Regions from separate parts of the Streptomyces sp. NPDC058086 genome, predicted to be linked through region 1. Evidence: riboswitches for the same ligand, from Rfam matches in the RefSeq annotation. Region 1 holds a riboswitch; each other region holds the start of a gene.
What was found. A riboswitch is a leader RNA that binds a small molecule or an ion and turns the genes downstream of it on or off. The one in region 1 is predicted to bind cobalamin.
Positions count from the first base shown of each region.

Region 2: linked by a shared signal. The riboswitch ahead of ACFVWD_RS32085 (ABC transporter ATP-binding protein) and the one ahead of ACFVWD_RS16285 (CbtB-domain containing protein) in region 1 are both predicted to bind cobalamin.
Region 3: linked by a shared signal. The riboswitch ahead of ACFVWD_RS15050 (prenyltransferase/squalene oxidase repeat-containing protein) and the one ahead of ACFVWD_RS16285 (CbtB-domain containing protein) in region 1 are both predicted to bind cobalamin.

Region 1 covers NZ_JBHVST010000017.1:104,254-111,364, reverse strand. The annotation lists gene ACFVWD_RS16300 (hypothetical protein) at 1-1,117, shown strand, start outside; gene ACFVWD_RS16295 (phytanoyl-CoA dioxygenase family protein) at 1,104-2,036, opposite strand; gene ACFVWD_RS16290 (MFS transporter) at 2,160-3,470, shown strand; cobalamin riboswitch at 3,591-3,739, shown strand; gene ACFVWD_RS16285 (CbtB-domain containing protein) at 3,774-3,995, shown strand; gene ACFVWD_RS16280 (CbtA family protein) at 4,019-4,771, shown strand; gene ACFVWD_RS16275 (hypothetical protein) at 5,435-6,337, shown strand; gene ACFVWD_RS16270 (VOC family protein) at 6,413-6,811, opposite strand; gene ACFVWD_RS16265 (helix-turn-helix transcriptional regulator) at 6,908-7,111, shown strand, end outside.
Region 2 covers NZ_JBHVST010000050.1:22,385-29,495, forward strand. The annotation lists gene scpA (methylmalonyl-CoA mutase) at 1-4, opposite strand, end outside; gene ACFVWD_RS32080 (methylmalonyl-CoA mutase family protein) at 13-1,818, opposite strand; gene ACFVWD_RS32085 (ABC transporter ATP-binding protein) at 1,992-2,795, opposite strand; cobalamin riboswitch at 2,986-3,170, opposite strand; gene ACFVWD_RS32090 (cytochrome P450) at 3,250-4,425, shown strand; gene ACFVWD_RS32095 (acyltransferase family protein) at 4,426-5,526, opposite strand; gene ACFVWD_RS32100 (hypothetical protein) at 5,641-5,790, shown strand; gene ACFVWD_RS32105 (MFS transporter) at 6,137-7,111, opposite strand, start outside.
Region 3 covers NZ_JBHVST010000016.1:4,953-12,063, forward strand. The annotation lists gene ACFVWD_RS15035 (ABC transporter ATP-binding protein) at 1-1,222, opposite strand, end outside; gene ACFVWD_RS15040 (CbiQ family ECF transporter T component) at 1,219-2,334, opposite strand; gene ACFVWD_RS15045 (SCO2322 family protein) at 2,350-3,027, opposite strand; gene ACFVWD_RS15050 (prenyltransferase/squalene oxidase repeat-containing protein) at 3,024-4,265, opposite strand; cobalamin riboswitch at 4,377-4,515, opposite strand; gene ACFVWD_RS15055 (phosphotransferase family protein) at 4,564-5,232, shown strand; gene ACFVWD_RS15060 (serine hydrolase domain-containing protein) at 5,226-6,416, opposite strand; gene ACFVWD_RS15065 (PP2C family protein-serine/threonine phosphatase) at 6,495-7,111, opposite strand, start outside.

The sequences.
Region 1 (7,111 bases):
GCCTGATGTGAGGCACTTCGAGACGATCGACGACATCGACCGGGAGGCCTGGGACGCGCTCGCGCCGGGCAGTTGCTTCTACCAGAGCCACGCCTGGCTGCGCGGTCAGGAGAGGCCCGAGTTCGCCACCCCGGGATACCTCACCGTCGAGGCCGACGGCCAACTCCTCGCCGGGACGCCGTACTACGACTTCCCGTCGGAGAACGCGCCGCCCCTGCCGGACGTGGCCGAGGGCCATACCGCGCTCAGGTTCGGTACCCGTACGGGCTACCACAACGAGTTCCTGCTGCCGAAGGATCCCGGTACGGCAGGGGAGGCACTCGACGCCCTGGTCGCCGGTGCCGCCGAGAGGGCCGCGACGCTCGGCTGCGACGCGCTGCTCTTCGACTTCCTCACCACCGAGAGCCTGCGACTGCTCGCGGGCCGGTTCGGGGTGCGGGCGCAGCTGCGGGCCGCCGAGGCCGTGGTGCACAACGACGGCGGCACCTTCGATTCCTACCGTCAGCTGCTCGGCCGCAACGTCCGCAAGCGTGAGTACGAGATCCGGCGCTTCACGGACTCCGGGCTGCACGTGGAGACGGCCCCGCTGTCCGCGTGCGTCGACGAGTTCGCGCCACTGATCGGCCAGACCATGGACCGGTACGACGCCTCCCTCGACCTCGCGGAGATCCACACGTTCCTCACCGTCCAGGCAAACTGCCTGGATGACCTGAGCACGGTGTTCCGCTGCGTCGACGAGAAGGGGGAACTGGTCGGCGCCAGCCTGTGCTTCGCCTGGAGGGACACCTTCTACGCCCGGGTGGCCGGCTTCGACTACGGGCGGACGCGGAACGCCTACGAGTACTTCAACGCCGTGTACTACGAACCGCTCCACCACATGGAACGCAACGCGATGACCACGCTCCACCTCGGGCCTTCCGCCCTGAAGGCGAAGGTTCACCGGGGGGCTTCGCTGCACCCCCTGTGGGCGGCCGTCGTTCCCCTGCCGGCCACCGCGCCCGCCGGACTGCGACGGGACACGGTGGCGGACCAGGCTCTCGCCGACGCGGTCCGTGCGGAGGCGGGCGCCGGTATGAGCGAGGAGGAGTGGGACCTGTCCCGCGTCACTCCCCTGTGAGGGAGGCCTCCGGGCCGCCGGGCTCGCGGACGGGCCACAGCACCGGGCAGAACTCCGGGTCTGAGTAGTCCGGTTGACCGGCGGGAGTCCTGCGGACCAGGAAATCGTGTTTGTAGGGCTCCTGCCGGCCGTCGGACAGGGCGTGGTCTCGGTAGGTGTTCGTCCCGTCCTGGAGATGGAACGAGATGGCCCGGCGCGGTCGCAGACTGCGGTTGGCGCCGCTGCCGTGGTAGAGGAGGCAGTGGTGGAAGGTCATGTGTCCCTTGGGAATGTGCACCGGGACCTTCTCGACCACGGCGCCGTTTCGCTCCGCGTCACCGGTCAGGAGATAGTCGCGCCCCACGTCCCGAGGATCACCGACCGGTCGGGCGGCGCCGTGCCGATGCTGCCAGCGGTGGCTTCCGTTCACCATGGTGATCGTGCCCGACTCCTCGGCGCAGTCGTGGAACGGAATGAAAGCGGTGAGCATTTCGTCCGACGAGCAGGTGGGCCAGAAATACTTGTCGAAGTGCCAAGAGACAATGTTCGACTTCTCCTCGGCGATGGGCGGCTTATAGATCAGCGTGGCCTGGAAAACGCGTATTCCGGGCGTCTGTGCCAAGCGGGCGGCCACCGCCCCGATGATGGGCTTCCGTAAGATTTTCCCCATGGTTTCGTCCTGGTAGTGAATGTAATCGTTGTTGCGCTGGACTTCTCCGTCGGCGGGGGTCCAGTCGGCCAGCCGGTCCGGCCGCGTTGGAAGTGCCCGATCGCGCTGACCAGCGTAATAGCGCTCGCTCGCCTCGGTCAGGGTGTCCACTTCGGCGTCGGTGAGCAGCTTCTCGGACAAATACCAGCCACGCTCCGAGTAAAGCCGGACATCTTCCTCGGAGGGGAGCAGTTCGACTTCCTCGGCGGTAAGTCCTGAATGGTCGTACATTCCGCGACTCCTGTTACCGTAAAGGGGGTGCAACAGCGACATCGACTTGCACGGTAGCGGACCGCAGTGCGCCATGCTAGCGTTGCCGTGATTTTTTTCATGAAGACTTGACCGGGGGTTGCGGTGGCCATATTCGACAGGGATATCCGAATCCTGATCGCAGACAACAAAGACTTCCGCAACATCTGGCTGGGAGAAACCTCGGCGCATTTCGGCGGACAGCTGACCAGTTTTCTCCTACCCTTGATCGCGGTCACCCACCTCCATGCCGACGGCACGGGAGTGGGACTCGTGTCGGCGGTGCAGTTCGTCCCCGTCGTGGTGCTCTCGCTGGTCGCGGGCGTCATGGTCGACCGGTATCCGCCGCGCCGCACCCTCGTCACCGCGAGTGCCGCCCAGGGCGCGGCGCTGGCGGTGCTCGCCGCGTTCCAGGCGGCCGACGGGCTGAACTTCGGCCAACTTGTCACCGCCGCCGCCGTGATCGGTGTCGCCACCGTCTTCTACGAAGTCGCCTACCAGTCCACGCTGCCCAGGCTCCTGCCGCTGAACTCCATCGCCGCGGCCAACGGCCTGCACCAGGCGACGTATTCGGTCAGCACCCTCGCCGGTCCCGCCGCGGCCGGCTTCCTGGTCGGGCAGTTGGGGGTGTCGCCGACCCTGACGGTGGCCGCCGCGTGCTCCGCCGGTGCCGCCGTGAGCGGTCTGCTGCTGCGGGGCGTCAAGGCCCCCGAACAGCCTCGTGAGTCGGCGCTGAAGGCGATCGGCTCCGGGCTCCGCTACACATGGTCCCTGCGCCCGATCCGGGACCTGTGCGTTCAGGCCGGCCTGTCGAACCTGCACGAGAAGGCCTTTCTGACCGTCTTCCTGGTGTTCGCCGTCCGTGATCTCGACATGAGCGGCACCACGGTGGGAGTGATCACCGGCATCGGCAGTGTGGGGGCCCTGATCGGTTCGCTCTGCGCCACCCGGCTCACCCAACGCTGGGCCGTCGGCGGTGTGCTGGCCCTGGGTGCGGTGCTGGCCGCGGTGGGTCTGCTGCTCGTACCCGCCGTCAGCCGGGTCGGCGGGTACGTCGCCGTGCTCGCGTCCGTCGCCATGATGGTGAACGGCTTCGGTGTCGCACTGTTCAACGTGTTCGCCGTCAGCCTGCGGCAGGCCATTCCGCCGGAGCACCAGATCGGCGCGGTGACCGCGAGCTACCGCCTCGTCGCCCTGGGCACGCTGCCCCTGGGGGCTGTCGTCGGCGGTGCCCTGGCCGACGCCCTGTCACCCGGTACGGCCCTGTGGGCCGTCGGGGTTTCCTACCTCGTCGTCTCCTTCTGGCTCACGTTCTCCCCCCTCCGCGGGGCTCGCACGCTGGAGGAGGCACAGAAGCTCGGTCGTACGACGGACACGCCCGAGTCCCAGGACGCGGACCGGTCCCCCTCGGTCTGAGAGCGGGGCCGGGGCCCGAACTCAACTGGGTTCCGCCACCGCTGACCCGCTGTTCACTCGGGATCGGCCACCTGGTGGGAGAGGAAGATCACGCCAGGTGGCGCGGTCTTGGCCCCGCACCCGACACGCGGTACGGTCGGTGCGATATCGATGACGGCAAGACGGAAGCCGGTGGGAAACCGGCACGGTCGCGCCACTGTGAACGAGAGGCTCCAGCCCGCTGGGACCTCTCGTGAGTCAGACCCGTAGCCGTCGTCCAGTGCACCACCGAGATGGGACGCGAACTCCCGAGGAGGTTCTGCCATGGCGCAGACCGTCGCCCAGCCGACAACCACCACCCCCGTCGTTCCCGCCACGCTGCCGCTCAAGGCGATAGCTCCGTGGGCGGTCTTCTTCGGCATCCTGATGCTCGTCCTGCTGTACTTCGTCGGTGCCGAACAGGGCGCCACCTCCGTCGTCTCCGGCTCGGACGTCCACGAGTGGGTGCACGACGCCCGCCACCTTCTCGGCTTCCCCTGCCACTGACCGAGGGGAACCCCAGCACTGCCATGAACTCCGCAACGGTAAGAAATCTGCTCGTGCGGGGCATGCTGGCCGGCCTCGGTGCCGGCCTGCTCGCCCTGGTCGCCGCCTATTTCCTCGGTGAGCCGAACGTCGACAGCGCGATCAGCTTCGAGGAAGCCCACTCGCACGAGCACGAGATGGAGATCGTCTCCCGCTCCCTGCAGTCCACCGCCGGTCTCGCCACCGGCGTCCTGGTCTACGGCGTCGCCTTCGGCGGTATCGCCGCGCTGGCCTTCTCCTTCGCGCTCGGCCGCGTCGGCCGCTTCAGCCCGCGGGCGACCGCACTGCTGCTGTCCGGCTGCGCGCTGCTGGCCGTGTACGTCGTGCCGTTCCTGAAGTACCCGGCCAACCCGCCGTCGGTCGGCAACCCCGACACCATCGGCAAGCGGACCACCCTGTACTTCCTGATGATGGTGCTCAGCGTGCTCCTCGCGATCGCCGCCACCATCCTGGGCAAGCGGCTGGCACCCAGGATCGGCACCTGGTACGCCACCGTCGCCGCGGTGGCCGTCTTCGCCGTCGTGATCGGTCTGGCGTACGCGTTCCTGCCGGTCATCAACGAGGTGCCGAAGGACTTCCCCGCCACTCTGCTGTGGCGGTTCCGTCTCTCCGCGCTGGCCATCCAGACCGTCCTGTGGGGCGGATTCGGCCTGGTCTTCGGCGAGTTGGCCGAGCGGTTGCTGAATCCCAAGCCGGTGACGGCCGCCGCGAGCCGACGGGTCGCCGTTCCCAGCTGACATGACCCGACACCCGATTGAGGGCCCACGGAACCATCCGGGGGCCCTCTCGCGTTTTCCGGGCATCGACGCCGGCGCATCACGGACCTGACCGACGGAACCGAGCGATGGGGTGGGCACCACCCGGGCGAGGAACGGAGGAACCGAGTGGCCGGACGACCCCAGCCGCGCCGCATCACCCTCGGCGGCCGTGAGGCGGTCGCCCTCACGGTGGCGGAGTACGAGCAACTGATCGCCACCCGACGGTGGCTGCTTGCGCTGCGCGATAGCGGAACTGCTGCGTCGTCACCGGGACCTGGCTTCCTGAACCGTCGCGGCCGTGCGGGACCCGGTCTCGTAAGTCCCGTACGGCCGGGGTGTGTTCCGTGGAGGAACTGCGCAACCAGTGAAGGATTGACGGGAGTTGTTAAAAGTTGGAAGAATCCAGCTCGCTTCGCCGCGTCTGAAGTGAGCGAAGCGACACGAGTGGCTTGGGCGGCATGCCTTCCGCCGGTTCTTCCGCCGGTTCTTCCGTCGGTTCTTCCGCTGGTCCGTGCGCTGGTTCTTGCATCGGGTCATCCAGATCTGCCGTCCGCGTCGGTCACTCGCGCGCAATCACCTCCCACACTTTCGATTTCACAGAGGCTCATCTTGTCGCGTTCGCAACACTCCAGAACTCTGGCTGTGCTCGCCGCAACCGCATTCGCCACCGCCGCCGTGCCCTTGCTCGGCGCAGGGGTGGCCAGTGCCACGACCGCCGGGGCGTGCGAGTCCGCCACGGTCCAGTACCGCATCGTCGGCGCGGACGGAAACGTCGTGGGTGCCGACTGGACCTCGCAGGGCGGGTTCCATCTCTGGGACACCGTTCCCGGCAGCGTCCAGGTCCGGCTGGCCCCGGGTCAGACCGTCGGAGAGGGCTGCAAGTACCCGGTGTCCCTCGCCGAATACACCACCGAGGGGCCGAACTGGTACGTCTCCGGGCACCAGAGCCTGGTCGACAAGGCGACGGTCTACCTCAGTGCCGACGACGTCGCCGGTACGGACGACTCGAAGCGGACCTGGCAGAAGCTGACCGTGAAGACGCCGGACTGCTACGGCCAGATCGACCTGTACGGCGATGACGTCACCTACGACGGCAAGACGGGGGAGGGGCACGGCCCCGTGCCCTACGAGCCCGACAACGTCGTCACCCCCTACCACCTCATAGCGGCGTGGAACGGAGGCGAACAGCCGTGCACCCCCGGCCCGTCGGACTCGCCCACCCCGACGCCGTCGGAGTCGACCCCGACCACTCCCGCCACCCCGGTCACGCCCACGACTCCCGCGGGCGGACAGCCTCCCGCCGAGGAGACGACCCCGCCTCCGACCAGCCCCAAGCCCTCCACCACGCCTCCCACGACGCCGGACGTGCCCCCGCTGGAGTCGACGCCGCCCGCCACCCCCAAGCCGTCGCCCAGCGACAGCGGGCCGCCGCTGGCGGAGACGGGTGCGAGCGCGCCGGTCGGCACCATCGCGGGCGGCGCGGCCCTGGTGGTCGCCCTCGGCGCCGGGGCGGTGTACGCGTCCCGTCGCACACGCCGCTCATGACCACGGCACGAGGGGTCACCTTCGTGGCGTGGCTCAGCCCTGACAGCTGAGGCCGACAGCTCCGCCCCCGCGCTGTCAGGAAGGGAACTTCCTGACGGCGTCCGGACCGACCGGGGTGAAGAAGTTGACGAGGTTGCCGTCGGGGTCGCGGAACAGCAGCGAACGGTTGCCCCAAGGCATGGTGGTGGGCTTGTTGACGAAGTCCTCCACGAAGCCGGTCAGGTTCTCGTACACACCGTCCACGTCGTCGACGAGGAACTCGATGATCACGGAACGGTTGTCGGAGGGGCGGGCGGCGTCAGGCGCGAACAGCGGCACGGTGCGGATGCCGGCGATCGCGAGAGTGGCTGACGCCGTCCTGAGCTCGGCGAAGTCCTGGTGGGACCAGCTCGCCCGCGTGCCGGTCGCGCGCTCGTAGAAGTCGACGAGGCGTGCGACATCGCCCGTGATGACACGGATCGAGACGAAGTTCACGGTGGTCTCCCGGTGAGTTCGGTGGGATTCGTACTCACGGAGGCTAGGAGAGATAGCGGACACATTCCGCCCGGTATTGCGGGGATACTTCTGAGCATGCCCAGGCCCACAGCTCGCGTGCTCACCCTGCTGGAGCTCCTGCAGTCGGGCGGCATCAGGACAGCTGCCGAACTCGCCGAGAGGCTCGACGTCGACGAACGCACCGTGCGGCGGTACGTGGACCACCTGGTCGACCTCGACGTGCCGGTCGAATCGGTGCGCGGCCGCTACGGCGGGTACCGGCTCGCCCCCGGCCACCGC
Region 2 (7,111 bases), on a different contig from region 1:
CCATCGCTGCCATCAGGACACTCCCATACGGTCGAGGGTGGCGGAGAGCACGGCGACGGCGTCGCACCCCGCGAAGACATAGGCATCGACATCCGGATACTGCCCGGGACGGCCCGCGAGGAACACATGCCCGGCGCCCGTCGCCTTCAGCGCCCCGGCGACCTCCGCGGCCCGCTCCTCGTACAGCGTGTCGCTGGAGCACAGACAGACCTCGGTGGCACCGCTGTCCTCGAAGGCGCCCTCGGTGACGGGCTCGATGCCACCCGCCTGGAACAGGTTCGAGGCGAAGGTGAGGCGGGCGGTGTGCGCGGCGGCCGGGCCGAGGGCGGCCAGGAAGATCCGCGGCCGGGAACCGGTCGCCGCCAGGTGGGCGTCGGAGCGGGCCCGCAGCGCTTCGAACGCCTCGTCGCGCCGCACCCGCGGCAGCCCGCCGGACGGCGGAACGGGGGCGGCTGCGCGTTCTACGAGGCGCTCGGCGAGGTTCGGGAACTCGCTGACCCCGGTGACGGGTTCGCGCCGCTTGGCGAGCTTCGCGCTGCGCGCCTCCCAGGTGTGGGCGAGGTCCTGGCCGAGCCGGCCGGAGCGCAGGGCCGCCGCCTGGCCACCCTCCCCCTCGATCCGCTGGAAGAACTCCCAGCCCGCGTGGGCGAGTTCGTCCGTGAGCCGCTCCACGTACCAGGAGCCGCCCGCCGGATCGATCACCCGGGACAGATGTGACTCCTCGACCAGGATCGTCGAGGTGTTGCGGGCGATCCGCCGGGCGAACGCGTCCGGCAGGCCGAGCGCGTGGTCGAAGGGCAGCACGGTGACGGCGTCGGCGCCGCCCACCCCGGCGGCCAGCGTGGCGACCGTCGTGCGCAGCATGTTCACCCACGGGTCGCGGCGGGACATCATCACCGGCGAGGTCACCGCGTGCTGCACCTGCCCGGCCGGGGCCCCGCAGACCTCGGTCACCCGCGCCCAGAGCCGGCGCGCCGCCCGCAACTTGGCGATGGTCAGGAACTGGTCGGCGGTGGCCGCGTACCGGAACTCCAGCTGCCCACAGGACTGTTCGACACTCAGCCCGGCCTCGGTCAACTGCCGCAGATAGGCGACACCGGTCGCCAGCGAGGCGCCCAGCTCCTGCGCGGCCGAGCCGCCGGCCTCGTGGTACGGCAGCGCGTCCACGGTCAGCGCCCGCAGCCCCGGGTACTCCTCGGCGCACAGCCCCGCGAGAGCGGCGACGGGCGCGAAGTCGAACCCGCCGTCTCCGGTACGGGCCTCGTGGCCCAGCGGGTCGGCTCCCAGGTTGCCGCGCGCCGCCTCCTTGGCGACCCCGCGCTCCTGGTAGAGCCGTAGCAACTCGCGTGCGGCGGGCTCGACTTCACGTCCCGCGTCGAGGACGACGGGCGCCAGATCGAGATAGACGCCGTCGAGGACGCGGTCGAGCGAGGACACCGCGATGCCGCCCGCACCGGCGACCAGCCAGAGCGAGGTGACGCCGTTCTCCAGGTCCGCGAGGACTGCCGCCCCGTCGGCGGCCGTGTGCTGCTGGCGTACGTCCCAGCCGCCGAGGGTGTTGCCCTCGGGGCGCCCGCCCCGTACGAAGGGAGCGAAACCGGGCAGGCCGGGATCGGGCGCGGAGTCGTCCGCGGTGTACAGGGGCCGGGCGCGAAGCCCGTCCTCCAGCGTGGTGGACAGGGCGTCTTCCGCTGCTGCGCCCGAGACTTCCTTGCCCGACTTTCGCAGGACGCCTTCAACCAGGCGTTGCCACTGCTCATGGGTCGCGTCAGGGAACTCGGCGGCCAGCGAGAGCCCGTCGTCAGGCAGGACCGTCATGCTCGGATGTTAGGCCAGATCCGCAGGTGAGCAGCAGAGGACGCGGCTGTGACCTTGACCTCCCAGGGGTGGTCTTGATCAACAGGCCGTGTTCGTACTACGGCATCACATGGATCGCGGACAGTGCCGGGTGCCGTGGAGCGAGGAGGACGACCTGCGCTGCCCTGATGGTCTCAGCGGCCGGGGAGTGTTCCCGGAAACCGTACGTGGGGGCGGTCGCCCGTGCCTTCGCTCGTGACCGTGACGGTGGCTCGTACGCCGTAGACGTCGGCGATCAGGGCCTCGGTGAGCGTCTTCGCCGGGGTGCCGCAGGCGACGACCCGGCCCTGCCCGAGGACGACGATCCGGTCGCAGTACATGGCCGCGAGGTTGAGGTCGTGCAGGGCGGCAACGCTGGTGACGCGAAGTTCCGCGATCAGGGCCAGCAGGTCGAGCTGCTGCTGGATGTCGAGGTGGTTGGTGGGTTCGTCGAGAAGGAGTTCGCGTGGTTCCTGGGCGAGCGCGCGGGCGATCTGGACGCGCCGGCGTTCGCCGCCCGAGAGCGTGTGCCAGGAGCGGTCGGCCTTGTCGGTCAGGTCCGTACGCTCCAGCGCGGTGCGAACGGCCCTCTCATCGGCCGGAGTCGAGGGCGACCAGGCGCGTCGGTGAGGGATGCGGCCAAGACGTACGACGTCGAGCACGGTCAGGTCGTCCAGGGTGTCGACCTGCTGTTCGACGACGGCGACGCGCCGGGCGACGGCCCGGCGGCCGAGGTCGCCGAGCGGATGCCCGTCGAGGGTGACGACGCCGGAGGCGGGAGTGAGGACACCTGCGAGCAGACGCAGCAGGGTGGACTTGCCGGAGCCGTTGGGGCCGAGCAGACCCGTGATGGATCCAGGAAGGGACGTCAGATCGACGCCGCCCAGGATCAGCCGCCCGGCGACGGTGCGGGAGACACGGTCGGCACCGAGCGCGGCCCGCTTCGGCGCGGAGGCGATCGCGACCTTCCGGCCGCAGTTGTCGAGCGACACCGCAGCGGTGGATTTCGGCGACTTGCTCCCGTCGGCGGACGAGCCGCCGCCACAAGCGGTCAGCAACAGGGCCCCGGACAGGAGCAGGGCACAGCGGCGGGCTGGGCGCGCAACGGGCACGGGACATCCTCTGGCGCCGAGGGCCCAGGCGCGGGGCCCGTTCGTACGGTCCGCCAGCAGCTCTTCGGACTCGGGATCGCCCGGACGAGGCGCCTTCCCGGACTCCGGTCACGTAAGACCGCCGTCCAGTGGCTTCGTGTTGCCCCGGCCCGTCACCCTTACCGCTGCGCGTCAGCTCCGGATTCACACCGGATTCCCTTGACTGGCCTCGGTAAATTATCGCGCCCCCATCGGCCTCGCCTTCAGCACGATTGTTAGCCTTGGCTGTGATCCAATTCCCCGTGCCCGGCCAAGGCTTGCGATGAGCGCCGTCGGCTCCTTCCCGCTCGGTGCCGCGACCACGCTCGCCGAACTCGCCGCGGATCCGCATCCGCGACTGGCCCGGCTCCGTGCGCATGAGCCCGTTTCCTGGCTGCCCGAGCTGGACGGCTGGCTGGTGACCCGTCGCGATCTCGCGCTGAGCGTGATGCGGGACCCCGTGACCTTCACCGTCGACGACCCCCGGTTCTCCACCGCACAGGTCGTCGGCCCGAGCATGCTGTCCCTGGACGGTGACGAGCACGCACGCCACCGTGAGCCCTTCTCCGCTCCCTTCCGGCCCAGGGAAGTACGCGACGGCTTCGCCTCGTTCATCGAGCGGGAGACCGACCGGCTCATCACCGCGCTGGAACCGGCGGGCGCCGTCGAACTGCGACGTGCCTTCGCCGGCCCGCTCGCCGTCGCCGTCGTGACCGAGGCGCTCGGACTGGTCGGCACCACCGCGGACACGGTGCTCTCCTGGTACGACTCCATCGTGCGGTCGGTCTCGGACATCACCGCCGGACACGAGGCGGCACCCGCGGGCGCCGAGGCGTACGCGCGGCTACGGGCCGCTGTCGAAGCCACCGTCGCCGATGGGGGCGCGACTTCGCTCCTGGGCGCCGCCGCCGAGCGGCTGGCGCTGCCAGAAGTGGCGTCCAACGCCGCGGTGCTGATGTTCGGAGGGATAGAGACCACCGAGGCGATGATCACCAACGCGCTGCTGCACCTGCTGCGACACCCCAGCCAACTCGCCCTTGTCCGCGACGACGTCGACCTGCTGGACGGCGCGATCGAGGAATCGCTGCGCCTCGAACCCGGAGCGGCGGTCGTGGACCGGTACGCCACCCGTGACACCGTCCTCGGCCCGGCCACGATCCGCCGGGGTGAACTGGTCACCGTCTCCCTGGCGGGCGCCAACCGCGATCCGGCCGTCTTCCCCGATCCCGATCGGTTCGACGTCCGCCGCGAGAACGCGCGTCTCCAGCTGGCCTTCGCGCACGGCCCGCACTACTGCCTCGCCGCGCACCTCGCCCGACTGGAGACCCGTATCGCCCTTCAGCGCCTGCTCGAACGTCTCCCCGCCCTGCGCCTCGACCCGGCTCACCCGGCCACTCCGCACGGGCTGGTCTTCCGCAAGCCGCCCACCCTGCATGTCCTGTGGGACGGCCCCGCCTGATCAACGCGACACCAGGGTGCGTCGCAGGGATCTCATGAAGGGCCGCAGAAGCCATCGCCGGGCGGGTACCTCCACGTACTCGTAGAGGAGCCAGGCGAGTGCCAGGGACACCGCGAAGGCGGTGAGCGCGCCGATCGGCGACGGTTTGAACAGGTGCTGCCCCGCGCGCAGCACGAGCAGGTGGACCATGTAGAAGGCGAAGGAGAGTTCACCCAGTCGGACGAGGGCCGGATGTCGCCACAAGCTGGGAAGGCCGCGTACGTCGGCGAGGGCGGCCGCGGGGATCAGACAGGTGAAACCGACCAAGGTGCAGGCGACGCAGGCGTACGATCCGCCGACCTGGGAGACCAGGAAGTAGCCGATGATCGTCAGGGCCACCGACGCCTCCAGGCCGGGTCCGCGCCAGCGGCCGAGGAGTACGAGGCGGGCCACGGCGACTCCGAGGACGAACTCGGGCAGCCGGGCGGCGGGGAAGGAATACAGGGTGCGGCCGACACCCAGGTACAGGTCCGCCCGGGTCAGGATGAGCACGGTCAGGACGCTCGCGCCGGCGAGCGCGGTCGCGGTGAGGGCCCCGGCGTGCCGCAGCAGCAGGGCGAACGCGGGGAAGGTCGCGTAGAAGAACGCCTCGCACGCGAGGGACCAGCTGACGGGGTCGAGTGTCTGCCACCACGGGTGCCACCAGGAGTGGACGAGAAGCAGATTCGCCGCGCTGCCGGCCGGCTTGCCCATGCCCATGACGAACACCGCGATACAGGCCGTGACCAGGTGGACGGGGTAGAGACGGGCGAAGCGCCGGCGCCAGAAGGCCGTGGGGCGGTCGTCGGACCGCGCGGACCAGCCGAGGACGAAGCCGGAGAGCAGAAAGAAGAAGGAGACCCCGGTGGAGCCCGCCCCGAAGCCCCAGTCGGCGAAGTGACGGGCCTGCCCGTTGAAGTAGCCCAGATTGCGGGTGTGCAGGCAGAAGACGAGAAGGGCCGCCACCCAGCGCAGACCGGTGAGGGAGGGCAGTGGACCGGGATGGGTCACCTCGCGGTGGTGAGTCTTCGATCGGACCGGCGATTCGGATTGCTCCGGCTCGGCGAAGGAAGACTTGCTCACGATGGGACCGCCTGTGTTGGTCAAGGAGAGGTGCTCGCTGGGGGACTGGGGTGTTGAACTGGGCATGTTTGGGGTGGTTGTCGTCGACGCGTGTTCCCCGAGGAGCCGGTAAGTATGCGTGTCGAATTGCCGTTCGATCTGGTGATGGGCGTCGGTCGCTGCAATGCCGTGTCAAGGTGTGAACGCCTGGTCGGACGCTGGGTCACCCTCTATCTGACGGTGGACGGGACACCTTCGGGCCACGGGATGGCCGATGGACTGTGACACGCGCGGGGACCCGCGTCGCGTTCGGAGCGTCGGGAGCCAGGGCCACTGGACGGGGTGCGGTACGACGGCCACCGCCGCGCACGCACGCACACGCAACGCCACCCTCAGTCCGTAGGAGGGGCCGAGGGGACCGGTCCGGCGACGCCGGCAACCCCGGTCGGACACCCGGCGAACGCCTGTGCCGGTCGGCACGCCGATCCGTGCCACGCGGGTGCAGAGGGTTCCGGGTCGATCGAAGCGCCAAGGCGGTCGCCGCCCCCGGGAGCGGGGCGACGACCGCCTTGGGCCCCTGCCGACGGGGTACGGTCGGCCCGTACCCCGCGTCTGTGACCCTCTGTGACCCTTACGACTTCGTCCCGGAGACCTCCGCGGGCCGCTCGGCCGACCCGCCGGCCACCGGCGCCGCCGGGCCCGCCGGCCGCTGGCGGGGGAGGAAGGCGGCGAGGGTGAGGGCGAGGAGGGCGGCACCGGCGCCGATGGCCATGACCACCTTGAAGCCGTTCTCCGAGGGCAGGGCGGTGGTGCCGAGATTGGTGGTCATCTGCGCCAGGACGACACCGGCGATGGCGCTGGCGAACGACGTACCGATGGACCGCATCAGGGTGTTGAGGCTGTTGGCGGCGGCCGTCTCGGAGGCGGGCACGGCGCCCATGATGAGGGCGGGCATGGCGCCGTAGGCGAACCCGACGCCGCCGCCGATGATGCAGGAGACCAGGACGAGGTGCCAGACCTCGGACATCAGCACGATGTTGAGGCCGTAGCCCGCGGCGACGATGACGGCGCCGAGCATCAGGGTGGCCTTGGGACCCTTGGCCTTGGTGATGGCGGCGGACAGCGGCGCCATCGCCATCATCACCAGACCTTGCGGGGCGAGGACCAGGCCGACGGTCATCATGGACTTGCCGAGGCCGTAGCCGGTCTGCTCGGGGAGCTGGAGGAGCTGCGGCAGGACCAGGGACATGGCGAACATCGAGAAGCCGAAGGCCACCGAGGCGAGGTTGGTGAACAGCACCTGGCGACGGGCGGTGGTGCGCAGGTCGACCAGCGGCTTGGCGATGCGCAGCTCGTAGACACCCCACGTCAGCAGGACGACGACCGCGACGGCGAGCAGACCGAGGGTGGTGGCGCTGCCCCAGCCCCAGTCGGCGCCCTTGGAGACGGCCAGCAGCAAGGAGACCAGGCCGACCGCCATGCCGACGGAGCCGATCAGGTCGAAGCGCCCCCCGGTGCGGACCTTGGACTCGGGCACGAGGACCAGGACGAGCGCGAGGGCGACGGCGCCGAGCGCGGCCGAGGTCCAGAACAGAATGTGCCAGTC
Region 3 (7,111 bases), on a different contig from region 1:
CGTCCTCGTCGGCCGCCGCGCATTCGGCGGCGACCGTGTCGGCGTACAGCAGGTCGCGCGGTTCCTGCGGGACGAGGCCCACCCGGCGTACGAGGTCCCGCGGTGCCGTGCGGTGCGGGACCGCGCCCCCGACCAGGACCGATCCGGCCGCCGGTCGGACCAGGCCGACCAGCGTGCCGAGGAGGGTGGACTTCCCGGCCCCGTTGCGGCCCATCAGCGCGATGATCTCGCCGGGGGCGGTGGTCAGGTCGACGCGCCGGAGCGCCTCGACGCGGCCGTGGCGGACGGCGAGGGCTTCGATCGAGGCCGGGGCCGTCGCCCGTGGAGTTGTCGGCTGGGGAACTGTCGCCCGCGAAACTGTCGCCCGCGGAACGGTCGGCTGCGGGGTCCTCGGCTTCGGGACGAGTTCCGCGAGCCGCTCCCGCAGGGACCCCGACCTGCGCCGTGCGTCGCGCACCGTGAGGGGGAGCGGGGACCAGCCGGCCAGTCGGCCCAGGTCCACCACCGGCGGGTACACCGGGGACACGGTCATGATCTCGGACGGGGTGCCGAGGAGCGGCGCGGTGCCCGGAGACGGGAGCAGGGCGACCTGGTCGGCGTACTGGATGACGCGTTCGAGGCGGTGTTCGGCCATGAGGACGGTCGTGCCGAGGTCGTGGACGAGGCGTTGCAGGACGGCGAGGACCTCCTCGGCGGCGGCCGGGTCCAGGGCCGAGGTGGGCTCGTCGAGGACCAGGACCCGCGGGTGGGGGGTCAGGACCGAGCCGATGGCGACGCGCTGCTGCTGGCCGCCGGAGAGCGTGGCGATCGGGCGGTCGCGGAGGTCCGCCAGGCCCAGCAGGTCCAGGGTCTCCTCGACGCGGCGGCGCATCACGGTCGGCGCGAGGCCCAACGACTCCATGCCGTAGGCGAGTTCGTCCTCGACCGTGTCCGTCACGAAGTGCGACAGCGGATCCTGGCCCACCGTGCCGACCACGTCCGCGAGCTCGCGCGGCTTGTGGGTGCGGGTGTCCCGTCCGGCGACCGTGACCCGGCCGCGCAGGGTGCCGCCCGTGAAGTGCGGGACGAGACCGGAGACCGCGCCGAGCACGGTCGACTTGCCGACGCCGGAGGGCCCCACGAGCAGGACGAGTTCACCCTCCGGGACCTCGAAGTCCACGCCCTGGACGGTGGGTTCGACAGCTCCGTCGTACGTCACGGAGACATCCTCGAAGCGGATCATGAGGGGTCCTTGGGGGTGGAGGGTTCCCGTGAGTGGGGTGTCGGGGCCACGAAGGCGGGGAGCAGGCCGAGCAGGATCGCCGCCGCGGGCCACAGGGGCAGGTCGGGAGCGGTCAGCGGGAGGACGCCGGGGCTCAGGGCCGCGGCGTCGTACGTGGCGGAGACGATCAGTCCGGTGGCGACCGCGGCTCCGGAACCCGCCACCAGCCAGGCCCGTACGCCCCACACGTCCGGGCGGTAGCGCGTACGGACCGAGCGGCGCCCGCCCAGCCACAGCCCGCCGAGCGCCGCGGCCACTCCGGCGAGCAGCACGGGCAGGCCGTAGGTGCCGCCCTCGGCGGTCAGCACTCCGTACGTGCCCGCGCAGACGCCGAGCAGACCGCCCAGCGTCAAGGCGGTGGTCGTACGGCGGACGGCGGGCGGTACCTCGGCGGTGCGGCCGTAGCCGCGGGCGTCCATCGCCGCCGCGAGGGCGACCGAACGCTCCAACGCGCCCTCCAGGACGGGGAGTCCGACATGCAGCAGGCCGCGCAGACCACGGTCGGGGCGGCCGCGCAGACGGCGGGCGGCGCGCAGTCGCCGGCCGTCCGCGATCAGGTTCGGCGCGAACGTCAGCGCGACGACCACCGCGACGCCCGCCTCGTACAGGGCGCCCGGGAGTGACTTCAGCAGCCGTGCCGGGTTCGCGAGGGCGTTCGCCGCGCCGACGCAGATGAGGAGGGTGGCCAGTTTCAGGCCGTCGTACAGCGCGAACAGCAGGCCCTCGGCGGTGACCCGGCCGCCGATACGGATGCCCTGGGCCCAGTGGGGGAGGGGGAGTTCGGGGAGGGTGACGAGGAGGTGGGTGCCGGGGATGGGGGAGCCGAGGAAGACGGCGAACGCCAGCCGGATGCCGAGGACGGCGATGCCGAGTCTGACGAACGCGGTGTAGGAGCGGGCCCAGGGGGCGTCGGTCCGGCGGGCGGCCACCACATAGCCGGCCACGGCTATGAGGAGGGCGAGCAGGAGGGGGTTGGTGGTGCGGGAGGCGGCGGTTCCCAGGCCCAGGGCCCAGATCCACCAGGCTCCTGGGGGGAGGGCGTTGGAACGGTGTGCCTTCGGCGCGCGTGTCATCGTCGGTCGCCGTACTCAGGGCCGGCGGCGGCGGGTCTGCCAGACCGCCGCCCCGCCGAGAGCGGCGACCGCGACGACTCCCGCGAGCAGGCCGAGCGACGGGCCGTGCCGGTCCGGCTCGGACTTGGCGTCGGCCTTGGCGTTGGCTTTCGAGGTGGCTTTCGCGGTGGTGGAAGGCGCGGTGTGTGACGTCGCGACCTGGTCGCCGCAGCCTGTTCCGGGGTAGCCCGCGATGGCGCACAGGAGGGCGTTGGTGTCGTACCGGAGGGGCTTGGCGACCGTCGCGAGCGCCTCGGCCGTGGTCGCGTCGGCGGGGACGCGGGCACAGACCGTCCGCGGTGCGGGCGGCGTCTCGCCGCCCGGGGCGTCCGCGGTCGTGCCGGAGTCGATGACGAGGGCCACCCGCTTGTGGCCCGCCCGGGCGGGCGTCTTCGCGCAGATGGACGCGAAGTCGGCGTCGCCGCGCGGCTTGGAGGCGTCCTGCGAGTCCGCGCTCACCGCGAAACGGAAGCCCTGCACGTCGCCGTCGGACGGCCGCGCGGTCGACGGGCCCTGCGTCGCGTACGTCCACTTCCCGCCGGTCAGGTCCCAGAACGACCAGTAGCGGTAGCCGACGGCCTGGGCCTGTCCCGCGCCGCCGAGTACGAGCAGGAGCAGGGACAGGACCAGTGCGCACGTCCGACGGCGGCTCACGGCTGCTGCTTCTTGTTCCGGGCGCTGATCAGGAAGCCGATGCCGATGCCGCCGACGAGACCGACGCCGATGATCCACCAGACGCTGACGCCGCTGTCGTCCTTCTTCTTCGCGGCTTCCGCGGCGGACGCGGATGCGGAGGCCGTGGGCTCGGCCGGGAGGGACGCGGGCGCGGGGCCGGTGGCGTTGAGCTGCTTGACGAGGTCCCGGCCACCGAAGTCGCGCGGGTCGAACGTCGCCGCGTCGGCGGCGAGGACGAGCTGCGCGTACGCGGCGGGTCCGGACTGCTCGGCCCACTGCGCGGAGTGGGCCTCCAGCCAGCGCAACGCGTCGGCCGCCTTGTCGCCGTGCCCGGCGGTCGCGAGCGCGACGACCGCGTCCGCCGTGTTGCCGTAGTCCGGCTGGTCCTTGGCGCCGGGCATCGTCGACGTGAGGTGCTGGTCCTTGGCGAGCGCCTTGACGAGGTACGCGGCGCCGTTCCGGGCCGCCTGTTCGGCGCCGGTGGCGGCTTTGCAGGAGAGGGGGTCGGCCACGGGCTTCAGGGGCTCACCGGCGAGGCCCTTGCCCAGGGCTCCGACCACGGCCGCCGCCGTCGCGTCCGCGTTGGCCGCGAGCTTGCCCTTCTTGTCCGGCTGGTAGGCGAACGCGCCCCCGTCGGCCCCGCCGCACGGGATCGACAGCTTCACGAGGGCGTCGTACGGCGACTTGCCGTCCTTGGAGACGTCCGCCGGCTTCTTGCCCACCGCCGCCAGCGCCCCGATCACCACGGACGTGGAGTTCGCGTCGCTCGCGCCGCCCGCCGTGTAGCCCCAGCCGCCGTCCTTGTTCTGTACGGACTTCAGCCATGCGACGGCCTTGCCCGTCTCGCCGCCGTGGCCGCCGAGCGCGGCGAGGGCCTGCACGGCCGCCGAGGTGCTGTTGGTGTCGACCATCGTCTTGGCGTCGCACTTCGCCGACGCGTCGGCGCGGTACGCCGCGAACGCCCCGTTCGCGCACTGCTGCCCGGCCAGCCAGTCGACGGCCTTCGCCGCGGGCTTCACACCGACGGTGTGCTGGGCGAGCAGCGCGAGGGACTGCCGCCAGACACCGTCGTAGGTGGGGTCGGTGGTGCCGTAGAGGCCGGAGGGTATCGCCGGGGCAGGCGAAGGCGAGGCGCCTTCGGCCACGGCGGCCGGGGCCAGGGCCGTACCGATCACTACGGTGGCGGCCAGTACCGCGGCGCTGCGGCGAACAATCATGACTCTCCCTGCGGGAGCCGGGCAGCACCGGGCGCAGGCTTGGCCCCGAGCGGCTCCGGCCCCGTGTCCCTCGACGGTGCCGGCCACCGGCGGGCTGCCGGTGGCACGAGCCGGTCACGTCCCGGACGAGGCGATCCGGCTCACCACCCTGCGGCTTCGCGCGGGCGGTTCACGGTTGCGGGTCAGCGCCGGAATTGCACCGGCTTCTCCGCGTACGGGTGTGATGACGACCTGCTTACTGTACCGGCCCGTAGGAATCGCCTGAGGAGTGGCTGTGACGGTGGATAGGTTCGGCGGCATGGGGACGGGGAGACTGATCGGTTCGGGGCGTTCGGCGGATGTCTTCGAGGTGGAGGGGGAGCGGGGCTGGGTGGTGCGCCGGGATCGGGACGGGTGGGGGGACGCGGCGGCCGAGGCGGCGGTGATGGAGTACGTGCGGGGGCACGGATATCCGGTGCCTGCCGTGCGGGCGGCGAGCCGGACCGAGATGGTGATGGAGCGGCTTTCGGGGCCGACCATGCTGGCGGCGTTCGAGGCGGGGGAGATCGGCGCGCGGGAGGGCGGTGGCGTGCTTGCCGGGCTGCTGCGCGCGCTGCACGCCGTGCCCGGCCGGGGCTCCGGTGACTCAGGCGTCCGCGTACTGCACCTGGATCTGCACCCGGACAACGTGATGCTCACCCCGGACGGCCCGAAGGTCATCGACTGGTCCAACGCCGAGGACGGGCCGCCCGGTCTGGACTGGGGCATGTCCGCCGTGATCCTCGCCCAGGTCGCCGTCGGCGCTGAGGTCCACGCGGAGCTGGCCCGCGAGACGCTGGTCGCGATGCTCGACGGGAACGCGGACCGGGTGACGCGGGAGGGGCTTGTGGAGGCGCGGGTGCGCCGGGCCGCCAATCCGACCATGAGCGCACATGAGGTCCGACTCCTCGCGGATGCCGAGGAGTTGATCCGGACGCTGCTTCACTGAGCGGTGCGGCGCCAGAAGTCGCGCATCAGCGGGGTCGGCGTCGGGTTCTCCATGGCCACCTGGGTGAGGAGCAGGGTGACGGTGCCGGTGGCGGGGACGAGGTGGCCGGTGGTGCCGGTGCCGCCACTCCAGCCGTAGCGGCCCGGGACGTTCCAGGGGTCGGTGGGCGCGATGTCGACCTGGGCGCCGTAACCCCAGCCCTGGCCCTCCATGAAGAGCGCGCCGATCTCGCGCTGCGGCCGGGTGAGGTGGTTGGTGGTCATCTGCCGTACCGAGGCGCGGGAGAGGAGCCGGTGGCCCTCGGCCGTGGTGCCGCCCGCGAGGAGCAGCCGGGCGAAGGCCAGCCAGTCGTCGGCGGTCGAGACGAGTCCACCCCCGCCGGAGGGGAACGGCGGCACGCGGCTCCACTGACCGTCGGGCGCGTCGGCCAGTTCGAGACCATGGCCGTCGGGCGCGGTGCGGTAGGAGCTGGTGAAGCGGTCGCGCTTGGCGGCCGGTACCTCGAACGCCGTGTCGGTCATGCCGAGCGGCTCGAAGATCCGCTCGGCCAGGAACTCCGGCAGTGAACGGCCCGTGACCCGGGAGACCAGCACGCCCTGGAGGTCGGAGCAGGTGCCGTACAGCCAGGCCTCGCCCGGCTGGTACAGCAGCGGGATCCGGGACAGGTCCGCCAGCCATGCGTCCGGCGCCGGGAAGCCCTGCGGTTCGCGGCCGTCCTTCTGGACCTCGAACAGCGCCTGGACCTGCGGCAGTGTGAAGTCGGACGGGAAGCCCCAGCCCGCCCGGGAGGAGAGCAGGTCGGCGACGGTGAGGGGACGGGCGGCCGGGACCACGTCCTCGACCGGACTCGACGGGGTCCGTACGACCATCGGCTTCGCCAGCTCCGGGAGCCAGGTGTCGACCGGATCGTCCGACGCGATCTCCCCGTCCTCGATCAGCATCATCACCGCCGCCGCGGTGATCGGCTTGCTGATCGAGGCGATACGGAAGATCGAGTCCCTGGCCATCGGGGCGCTGCCCTCGACGTCGACGGTGCCGACGGCCCGGACCTCGACCGTGTCGCCGCGGGCCACCAGGCCCACGGCTCCGGGCACCTTGCCCTCGTCGACGTACGCCTTCAGGAGGTCGTGCAGGCCGCTCGCCGACCTGGGGTTCGGGTCCGGCTTCGGCAACGGGTTCGGCATCGGCTTCGGCATCGGTCGGCCTTTCTGGGGGGTGCTGCTTCGGTATCTACGACTCCCGTCGCGTCGCGGAATCATCGGTCACGGCACGGGCGCCGGAACCGTCGCCTCCGTGGGCTGGCACAGCACCAGGGCGAGATCGTCGGCGAGGGCGGTGCCGGTGTGGGCGAGCAGGCGGGCGTGCAGGGACCGCAGGGCCTCGTCGGGGAGCGGCTCGCGCAGGGCGAGCGCCGCCTCGCCGAGGAGGGGGAACGGGGCGCCCTCCGGGTCACGGGCCTCGGTGAGGCCGTCGGTGTAGAGGAGCAGCCGGTCGCCGGGCTGGAGCCGTACGCGGTACTGGCGCGGGTCGGGATCGAGGCCCAACGGCGGTGTGGGGACGAGGGGTTCGAGGAGTTCGATGCGGTGGCCGGAGCGCAGCGGGGGCGGATGGCCGCAGTTGACGAGCCGCACCTCGCCGGGCGCGAACTCGGCGAGCACCGCGGTGACGAAGTCCTCGGGGCCCAGCTCGGGGGTGAGGAGGGCGTCGAGTTCGGTGGTGAGGGTCACCAGGTCCGGTGCGGTGTAGGCGAGTTCACGGAAGGCCGTGATGGTGCCGGCGGTCAGCCGGAGCCCCTCGACGCCGTGGCCGCGTACGTCGCCGACGAGGACCCGCAGGCCGTACGGCGTCACCGCGACGTCGTACAGGTCGCCACCGACGG